Regions from separate parts of the Halomonas sp. TA22 genome, predicted to be linked through region 2. Evidence: predicted binding sites of a transcription regulator. Region 2 holds the regulator's gene; each other region holds the start of a gene.
What was found. Region 2 encodes sigma-54, which starts transcription at its own class of promoters, with help from an activator protein. Its sites were predicted from a motif close to TGGCACNNNNNTTGCTNT; they were not measured.
Positions count from the first base shown of each region.

Region 1 (3,277 bases), 700 kb from region 2:
AACCGCTACCTCTGACGGCGCCATCGCCAAGGCGCTCACTCGCTGACCAGCCACAGGCTGCGGTAGGGACGAAGTTCGCGCGCCTCGGGCTGCCAAGGCTGGCCCTCCAGCAGGTCGAACCACGCGCGCTCGTCGAGTTCGGGAAAGGCGAGTGGCTGGCGCTTGTCGGTGACGTTGTAGATCGCCAGCAAGCACCGTCCGTTGGGCAGCGGCCCACGCTCGATGGCAAGCAGCTGGCTCGGCGTATCGAGCACGCGCTGGGCGGCATCCGGGTGGAAGCATGGCTCGTTGCGGCGAATGTCCAGGCGCCGCTTGAGCGCCAGGAACACCTCCCGGGTGGGCGTGTTGCGGCTGTCGAGCAGCTCGTCGAGATCCTCGCGCTCCCAGCGGCGGCGATTGATAGAGCGCAGGTGTCCGCTGCGCTCGACCCCTTCCCGGTCGTTGAGCGTGGCGGTCAGCGAGTGGAGATAGAGCGCCGGAATGCCCTGCAGGGCCAGCATCAGGTTCTGGCTGCACAGGAAGCGCTCGGCCTGCCAGGGGTCGGCGCCGCGCCGCGTGCCCTTCAGGGCCTCGAAGAAGGTGATGTTGATCTCGTAGGCCGAATCCTTGCCGTCAGGATTGGCCTTCATGCTCACGAACCCGCCGAAGCGGTGCATCAGCTCGAGCAAGGCCTCGACCTCGTGGCTCGGCAGCAGCCCTTCCAGAGCGCGTACGCCGATGCCGTCGTGGCTGGCGGTGAAGTTGAGGTAGCTGCACCCCGGCGGCAGGTTGGGCAGCCCGCGCAGCCAACTCGACAGCGTGGTCGCCTCGCCGCTGGTCAGGGTATGCACGAGCAGCGGCGGCAGAGTGAACTGATAGACGATATGCGCCTCGTCGGGTTGCGTTCCCTCCTCCTCGGCAAGCTCCAGGCGCAGGTAGCTGAGATTCTCGCGATGGGGCACGTTGGTCTCGGTGACCAGCAGCGTGCCCGGCGCCAGATGATCGAGCAGGGCGCGCAGTAGGCGCACGATAGCGTGGGTCTGTGGCAGATGAATGCAGGAGGTGCCGACTTCCTTCCAGAGGAAGGCGATGGCGTCCAGACGAATGATGCGTGCCCCCTGCTCGACGTAGAATAGCAGGATGCCGATGAACTCCAGCAGTACGTCGGGATTGGCGAAGTTCAGGTCGATCTGGTCCTCGGAGAAGGTCGCCCAGAGGTGCCGGGTGCCGCGTCGGGTGGCGATCGGCACCAGCAGCGGCGAGTTGCGCGGCCGGGTGACCTGGGAGAGATCGGTGGTCGGGTCCATCTCGATGAAGTAGTCGCGTCCCGGCTGGCTGCCCGCCAGGTAGTCGACGAACCACAGCGATTCGCGGGAGACGTGGTTGATCACCAGGTCGACCATCAGGTCACGGTGGCTGGCCAGGCGCTGCACGTGGGACCAGTCGCCCAGGGCCGGGTTGACCTCGCGGTAGTGGACCACGGAAAAGCCGTCATCGCTGCTCCAGGGGAAAAAGGGCAGCACATGCACCCCGCTGAAGGTCTCGCCCAGGCGGTTTTCGAGAAATTCGTCGAGCACCTCGAGGGGCGGGCGGTCGCCGTCGATGATCGAATCGCCATAGGTGATCAGCCACTGATCGCGTTCGCTCCACAGCGGACGGCTCTCCCCGGCCCGGCCCGCGAGTGCCTGGCGATGGTGGGGCAGCATCTTCGTCAGCCGTCGCAGCACCTCAGCGGCGCGTTGCCCATAGACCTCCTCGAGGCGGGCCTTGGCCAGCGAGAGAAATTCGGATTCGGCAAGAGGCCTGACGGGAGGAGTCGAAGGGTCGGACATGAAGGTCTCCTGAAGCTTGCGACATTTGACTCAGCATAATGCACAACGCATGCCATGCGCTGGGCGCATTCGCTTCGAGCCGGTACACTGATCGCATCATTTCGGGCGGATTAACCTTTTTACGACATCGGAAGTAACGACTGATGCATTGCCCCTTTTGCGGTAAGCATGACACCAAGGTCACTGATTCGCGCCTGGTCGCCGAAGGCGATCAGGTTCGCCGCCGCCGCCAATGCGTGGATTGTGGGGAGCGCTTCACCACCTACGAAACGGCCGAGCTGGTCATGCCGAGGGTAGTGAAAGGCGACGGCTCGCGGGAGAGCTTCGACGAGGCGAAGCTGCGGGCCGGCATGCTGCGGGCACTGGAGAAGCGCCCGGTGAGTGCCGAGTCGATCGAGGCGTCAGTGCAACGCATTCGCCAGCGGCTGCGTGCACGGGGCGAGCGCGAGATCGAGGCTCGCGAGATCGGTGAGGAGGTGATGCACGCATTGAAGCGTCTCGATCAGGTGGCCTATATTCGATTCGCCTCGGTCTATCGGCGCTTTCAGGATATCGACGAGTTTCGTGCCGAGATCGATCGTCTGGCCCAGGAGCCGAACCTTTCACCCAACGACGAACACTGAACCCCCCGGAGAGTGCATGGCCAAGCCGACCGCGGAAACCTTCATGGCAAGAGCGCTGACGCTTGCGCGGCGTGGCCTGTATACCACCGACCCCAACCCCCGCGTCGGCTGCGTGCTCGTCAACAAGGAGCAGGTGGTGGGCGAGGGGTATCACGTGCGGGCCGGCGAGCCCCACGCCGAGGTGAACGCGCTGCGCGAGGCAGGCGGGGCGGCCCAGGGTGCTACCGCCTATGTGACGCTCGAGCCCTGCTCGCATCATGGCCGCACGCCGCCCTGCGCCCAGGCCCTGATCGATGCCGGCGTCACCCGGGTGGTGGCGGCCATGCAGGACCCCAATCCCGAAGTGGCCGGGCGTGGCCTGGCGATGCTCCGCGAAGCGGGGGTCGAGGTCGAATGCGGCCTGCTCGAGTCGGAGGCCCGGGCGCTCAACCCCGGCTTCATCTCGCGCATGCTGCACAACCGCCCCTTCGTGCGGTTGAAGATGGCAATGAGCCTGGATGCCCGCACCGCGATGAGCTCTGGCGAGTCGCAGTGGATCACGGGCCCGGCGGCGCGCACCGAGGTGCAGCGGCTGCGGGCACGTTCCAGCGCGGTGATCAGTGGCGTGGATTCGATCATCTTCGACAATGCCAGGCTCACCGTGCGTGCCGACCAGCTCGATCTCGAAGACGCCGACAGGATCGCCCTTCGCCAGCCGCTTCGGGTGGTGGTCGACTCCTCTTTGCGGATGCCATTGGCGGCGGCCTGCTTGCGCGAGCCCGGGCGCACCCTGGTTGCCACTTGCAGCCGAGACGATGCCCGCCGCGAGCGGCTCGAGTATGCCGGTGCCGAGGTGCTGGTGCT
Region 1 is NZ_CP053108.1:325,516-328,792, reverse strand. Features, by position in the region: gene HJD22_RS01515 (cation-translocating P-type ATPase) at 1-46, shown strand, start outside; gene HJD22_RS01510 (sugar phosphorylase) at 36-1,811, opposite strand; gene nrdR (transcriptional regulator NrdR) at 1,955-2,434, shown strand; gene ribD (bifunctional diaminohydroxyphosphoribosylaminopyrimidine deaminase/5-amino-6-(5-phosphoribosylamino)uracil reductase RibD) at 2,451-3,277, shown strand, end outside.
Region 1: HJD22_RS01510 (sugar phosphorylase) is a predicted target of sigma-54. The motif match lies at 1,849-1,866, and genes of this name have one in related genera.

Region 2 (3,277 bases):
CGTGGCTGACAACATCATGGCGATCCTCGAGACGCGCGAGGATCTCGATCGCGAGGGTCGCCACGCAAGTCTCGAGCAGTTGCTGGAAGATTTTCATATCACCCATATCCGCGACAACCTGGGCATGAGTCTCTCCGGGGGAGAACGTCGACGTGTCGAGATCGCTCGCGCCCTGGCAACGGAGCCCGCCTTCATCTTGCTCGATGAGCCGTTCGCCGGGGTCGACCCGATCTCGGTAGGCGAGATCAAGGGCGTCATCAGACAGCTCAAGCGTCGTGAAATCGGCGTCCTGATCACCGATCACAACGTGCGCGAAACCCTGGACATCTGCGACCGAGCCTATATCGTCGGTGACGGTCAGATCATCGCCGAGGGCAATGCCGAAGCGATTCTCACCAACCAACGGGTACGCGAAGTCTATCTCGGGGAAGACTTCCGACTCTAGGTTCAAGAGCCTTCGGCACGCCGCCACTGCTCGGCGGCCGCCATCAACCGCATGAAAACTTTCTACGCTGCCCAATCTGGCATGGTACTTGCGCATGGCATGTTTCTTGCTCAGTTTTCACGCAATTGAGTCTTGCAAGGGATTGCGGCGCGAGCTAACGTGTCGTCTCATTTGTCAGTGAACACCCCTTGCCATGGCCATGAAACCCTCGTTGCAACTCCGTGTCGGCGCGCACCTGACCATGACGCCGCAGCTCCAACAGGCCATCGCCCTTTTGCAGCTGTCGACACTCGACCTGCGCCAGGAGATTCAACAGGCGCTTGAAGCCAACCCCATGCTAGAGCTGGACGACGGCTTCGGCGAGCAGGAGGTCGCCGAAGCGCGTGAAGAGGAGTGGAACAGCGAAATTCCCGAGGAGCTCTCTACTGACAGCGACTGGTCGGACACCTACCAGGACATGGCGCCCAGTGGAAGCAGCTCGGGCGAGGGGCCGGATTTCGAGCGCAACGCTAGTGGCGAGAGCCTCCACGACCACCTCGCCTGGCAGTTGGCGATGACCGATCTCAGCGAGCGCGAACGCATCATCGCCGAGAGCCTGATCGATGCCGTCGATGACAATGGTTATCTCAACGGCGCTCTCGACGAGCTGTGCGCCGGCCTTCGCGACCAGGGGCTGGCCGGACTCAAGAGCACCGAGGTAGAGCAGGTGCTGATGCGCCTGCAGCAGTTCGAGCCCACCGGCGTATGCGCCCGAGAGCTGCGCGAGTGTCTGCTCCTCCAGCTCGGCGTGCTGCCCGAGGAGACACCACTGCTGCCCCAGGCGAAACGTCTTGTCAGACAGTTCCTCGAAGCGCTTGGCAATGACGATCGCAAACTACTGAAGCGGCGTCTGCGCCTCGAGGACGAGGAACTCGACCGGGTCATCGCCCTGATTCGCTCACTCGATCCCCGCCCCGGCCAGGCCTTCGGCGAAAGCGACAACGACTATGTCATTCCCGACCTGATCGCCCGCCATGGCCGTGAAGGCTGGCGCATCGAGCTCAATCCCGACGCCCTGCCGCGTATGCGCATCCAACCCGACTATGCCGCCCTGATCAAGCGCGCCGACAAGAGCGATGACAATACCTTCATGAAGCAGCACCTGCAGGAGGCGCGCTGGCTGATCAAGAGTCTCTCGAGTCGCAATGACACCCTGCTGCGCGTAGGCCGGGAGATCATGGCGCGTCAGATCGATTTTCTCGAAAAGGGCGAAGAGTCGATGAAGCCATTGATACTGGCCGATATCGCCCAAGCCGTGGAGATGCACGAATCGACGATCTCGCGAGTGACGACGCAGAAGTACATTCATACGCCCCGTGGCGTCTTCGAGCTCAAGTACTTCTTCTCAAGCCATGTCGGCGGTACTGGCGACAGCGGCGATGCCCATTCGAGCACAGCGATCCGCGCGCGCCTGAAGAAACTGATTGGCGAGGAGCCAGCGCGCAAGCCGCTCTCCGACAGCAAGCTCGTCGAACTCCTCGAAGCGAGCGGCATCAAGGTGGCCAGGCGGACCGTAGCCAAGTACCGCGAAGCGATGGGCATCCCCCCCTCCAGCGAACGCAAGAGACTCTCCTGAAATCCATGTCTCAAAGCGCGTATCAATGGACGTTAACTCCTAATACATTGAAATAAATAAGCTAAAATAATGAAGGGGCATCCATGTCAAATCCTCGGATGCCTAGGGGTATGCAATAGGGCAAAAAGGGTTACAATCGAACTGCAACCCGCCGCAACAGGAGAGTGTCATGCAAGTGAATATCGCCGGGCACCATGTGGAACTGACCGATGCACTGCGCGCTTACATCAACGAGAAGCTTGCTCGACTCGAACGCCACTATGACAACATTACCTCGGTCCAGGTTACACTCTCCATCGAGAGGGAGCGCCAGCAGGCAGCCAGCACTCTGCACGCCGCGGGTGCAGACATTCATGCCGATGCCGAGGATGGCGACATGTACGCTGCCATAGACGCCCTTGCCGATAAACTCGATCGCCAGTTGGTCAAACACAAGGAAAAGGCACAGGCACGCGCCCAGGGCGTCGGTGCCCGCTGAGCTACCCATGACGTTGCAAACCATCCTACCCCCTGAGCGTACGCTGTATGGTGTCGCCGGGGGGAGCAAGAAGCGAGTGCTGGAATTTTTCAGCACCTTCATCGCCCAGAACACACCAAGTCTCGATAGCCAGGAAGTCTTCAGTCGGCTTATTGGACGTGAACGCCTAGGCAGTACCGGCATCGGCAACGGTGTTGCTATTCCTCATGCCCGCAGCCCTCACTGCAAGGCCCCCTTGGCGGGTTTTCTCAAGCTCAGTGAGGCGGTGGATTTCGATGCCATCGATGGCGAGCCTGTCGATCTGGTCTTCGTACTGCTGGTACCGGAAGAGGCTGACGATACGCACCTGGCGCTCCTGGCCCAGGTCGCCGGCGTGATGAACGACAGCGATACTCGTCATCGATTGCGCAAGAGCGACAGCCAGCGACAGCTTTACGATACGCTCATGGAAGCCATTGCCAAGCTGCGCAACGACGGCTCTAGCGCTCAGCACTGAACTCACTCTATGTCCAACTGTCGATCATGGCCGCTCCAGCGTGAGCGGCCGTTCGGACCGCTCATAGGAGATCCGCATGCAGCTCGTCGTCATCAGTGGGCGTTCTGGATCGGGCAAATCGATCGCGCTGCAGGCGCTCGAGGATCTCGGCTTCTACGCAATCGATAACCTGCCGGCCATGCTGCTCGGCGCCCTGGTCGACGAGCTACAGAACGGGCCATCGCCCCACTCATCGATCGCCGT
Region 2 is NZ_CP053108.1:3,358,488-3,361,764, reverse strand. Features, by position in the region: gene lptB (LPS export ABC transporter ATP-binding protein) at 1-445, shown strand, start outside; gene HJD22_RS15920 (RNA polymerase factor sigma-54) at 639-2,060, shown strand; gene raiA (ribosome-associated translation inhibitor RaiA) at 2,230-2,538, shown strand; gene HJD22_RS15910 (PTS sugar transporter subunit IIA) at 2,546-3,034, shown strand; gene rapZ (RNase adapter RapZ) at 3,111-3,277, shown strand, end outside.

Region 3 (3,277 bases), 420 kb from region 2:
GGGATGCGCCTCGCGCACTTTGGCCATCAGGTCCAGGCCATCGAGCCCGGGCATGCGGATGTCGGTCACCAACACATCGGGAGGCCGCTTGATCAGGCTATCCAGCGCGCTGTCGGCGCGCTCGAAACTCTCCACCTCGAGATCCGGCTGCGCCAGGGCGCGCTCCAGTACCCAGCGAATGGCACGGTCGTCGTCGACGATAACGATACGCGCGGGATCAGTCATGCGGGCCTCCTGCGGGCGTCAAGATAGGTAATGGCGAGATAGCGAATGGCGCTGGACATCAGGTGACCTCCAGCGGCGTGAGCAGGCGAAATTCGGTACGCCCAGGTTCTGAGTCGCACTCGATCAATCCATGATGTTGATACAGTATCGACTGGGCGATGGAGAGTCCCAAACCGCTGCCTTCGGCGCGTCCAGAGACCATCGGATAGAACAGGGTCTCGCGCAGCGCAGGGGGAATACCCGGCCCGTTGTCGATGATTGCCACTTCGCAGACCAGCCGATGGCGATCGGCCCCCAGGGTGAACTGGCGACGGGCGCGGGTGCGAAACACCAGCTGCGGGGCCTCGGTGCCGCTCTCGGTCATCGCCTCGACCGCATTGCGCGCCACATTGAGCACCGCCTGGATCATGCGCGGCTCATCACCGATCAAGTCGGGCAGGCTGGGGTCGTAGTCGCGCACGATCTCGACACTGCTCTGCTCGGCGATCAACAGGGTGCGTACTCGCTCGAGCACACGGTGAACGTTGAGCGGTGCATGGCGCGCCACTTGATTGGGTCCAAGCATGCGATCGACCAGATCGCGCAGCCGGTCGGCCTCCTCGACGATGATGCGGGTGAACTCGACGAGCTGGGGGTTGGGCAGGTCGCGCTCAAGAAGTTGTGCCGCGCCTCGAATTCCCCCCAGGGGATTCTTGATTTCGTGGGCGAGTCCTCGGGTCAGGGTCTTGATCGTCTCCTGGCGCGCCACCAATGCCTCTTCGCGGGAGATTCGCAGCAGCCGGTCACGCGGCTCGATCTCGAGCAGCAGCTCATCGTCTGAAAGCGGCGTCACGGTAAAGTCGACGGTAATGGTCTCGCCCCCCGGCACCGGCAGCAGCGCCTCACGCTGGGTGAAGGGATGAAACTCGACACGCGCCTTGATCAGCACCTCAGCCACCGCGCCATCGATCCCCTCCAGCGTCTCCAGGCGCGTCCCCTGGACTCGGCCAAGACTCACCGCCAGCAGCGCCTCGGCGGCGGGGTTCATCCACCTCAAACGCAGGGTACCGTCGAGCAGCAGCACCGCCGTGGTCAGATGTTCCAGCAATCGTTGATACATGGTGCAGCCCACACTCGCGATTTTCACTATTCATGTGCAAGAAGCGCGCCAAGCGGCTCAATGCGTGGCACTGACGTTCCAGGGGGGTGCAGAAACCCTGAACGCACTATTTTGGTGCTTAAGCGGGGAGAAGGGCAATCATTGGAGTGCAAATGTGACTTCATCACCGTCATTACATCGCCGAGGTTCAGTGCCAAGAAGCGAGGTCAATGAAGTGGGCGAAGACAACAGGGGAGAGGCTAGTTGGGGTTATTGGGGTTATTGGGGTTCTGCGGCAGGTTGACGCTGGCACGCTGCACGTAGAGGGTCACGGGCGCACTGCGATGGCGCACCTGGCCGCGACCATCAAGTAGTTCAGCCTCGAGAATGTGCTCGCCACGATCCAGATTGGTGAGCATGAAGACATCGCTATGTAGTGCCGATTGGCTCACCTGATCGTTCACCAGCAGCCGGATCTGATGATCGTCGCGTAGCGCAGGCTCGATACCCACTTGCACCTGGACGTTACCAGCATGCCCGGTCTGCAGCGTCTCTTCGTTGCGGGGAGTCACGATACGAAAGCTGGAGTATGGCATGAATGGGGCCGATACCGCGCCCTGCCGAGAGGCGGCGGGCGCCTGTAGCTGTGCCGGCGCTGGACGCAATTCCGGCTGGCGTGTCGGGATCACCGTCAGCGGATTGAGCTCGATGCGCTCGCCACCTTGCCTGGGCTGGTCGCTGAAGATCACGTTACCCTGGGCATCGGTGGAGCGATAGATGGACGTCGCCTGAGATACCACCGGGCAGATCAGCATCACGAGTATCACGAGCATACGTATCGACATCACCGCTCCTTGCGGAAAGGCCATGGAAAAGGCGGCATGAGCGCCAGGCAAGAACAGATATGGCCATGTGTCATATCAAGATGAATAGTGACACGCAAAAAAGGGTTCCGCCATGGCGGAACCCTTTGCTACTGCCGTCTCGTACTGGCTGCGACGTATCAGCAGCTGTAGTACATGTCGAACTCGATGGGGTGGGTGGTCATGCGCATGCGCTCCACGTCCTCGCCCTTGAGCTCGATGTAGGCATCGATCATGTCGTCGGTGAACACGCCACCCTCGGTGAGGAAGGCACGATCCTTGTCCAGTGCATCCAGCGCCTGGTCGAGGCTGACGGCCACGGTCGGCACCTTCTTGCCCTCTTCCGGCGGCAGGTCATAGAGGTTCTTGTCCATGGCATCGCCAGGATGAATCTTGTTCTTGATGCCGTCGATACCGGCCATCAACATCGCCGAGAATGCCAGGTAGGGATTGGCGGTCGGATCGGGGAAGCGACACTCGACACGCTTGCCCTTGGGGCTCGCGGTGTAAGGGATACGGATGGAGGCGGAGCGGTTACGCGCACTGTAGGCGAGCATGACCGGCGCTTCGAAGCCTGGCACCAGACGCTTGTAGGAGTTGGTAGAAGCGTTGGTGAAGGCGTTCAGGGCACGTGCATGCTTGATGATGCCGCCGATATAGTAGAGCGCCATTTCCGACAGGCCCGCGTACTGGTCGCCGGCGAACTGGTTGGCACCATCCTTCCAGAACGACTGGTGTACGTGCATACCGGAACCGTTGTCACCCACCAGCGGCTTGGGCATGAAGGTCGCAGTCTTGCCGTAGGCATGAGCCACGTTGTGGATGACGTACTTCATTTCCTGAACTTCGTCGGCCTTCTTCACCAGGGTGTTGAACTTGACGCCGATCTCGTTCTGGCCGGCGTTAGCCACTTCGTGGTGATGCACTTCGACGCTCTGGCCGATCGCTTCCAGGGTGTTGCACATCGCGCTGCGGATGTCATGAAAGCTATCCACTGGCGGAACCGGGAAGTAGCCGCCCTTGACGCGCGGACGGTGGGCCAGGTTGCCTCCTTCGACGGCACGGTCGGTCGACCAGGCACCCTCTTCGGAGGAGATCTTGTACATGGCGC
Region 3 is NZ_CP053108.1:47,379-50,655, forward strand. Features, by position in the region: gene ntrC (nitrogen regulation protein NR(I)) at 1-225, opposite strand, end outside; gene glnL (nitrogen regulation protein NR(II)) at 284-1,324, opposite strand; gene HJD22_RS00250 (DUF4124 domain-containing protein) at 1,564-2,148, opposite strand; gene glnA (glutamate--ammonia ligase) at 2,307-3,277, opposite strand, start outside.
Region 3: glnL (nitrogen regulation protein NR(II)) is a predicted target of sigma-54. The motif match lies at 1,358-1,375, and genes of this name have one in related genera.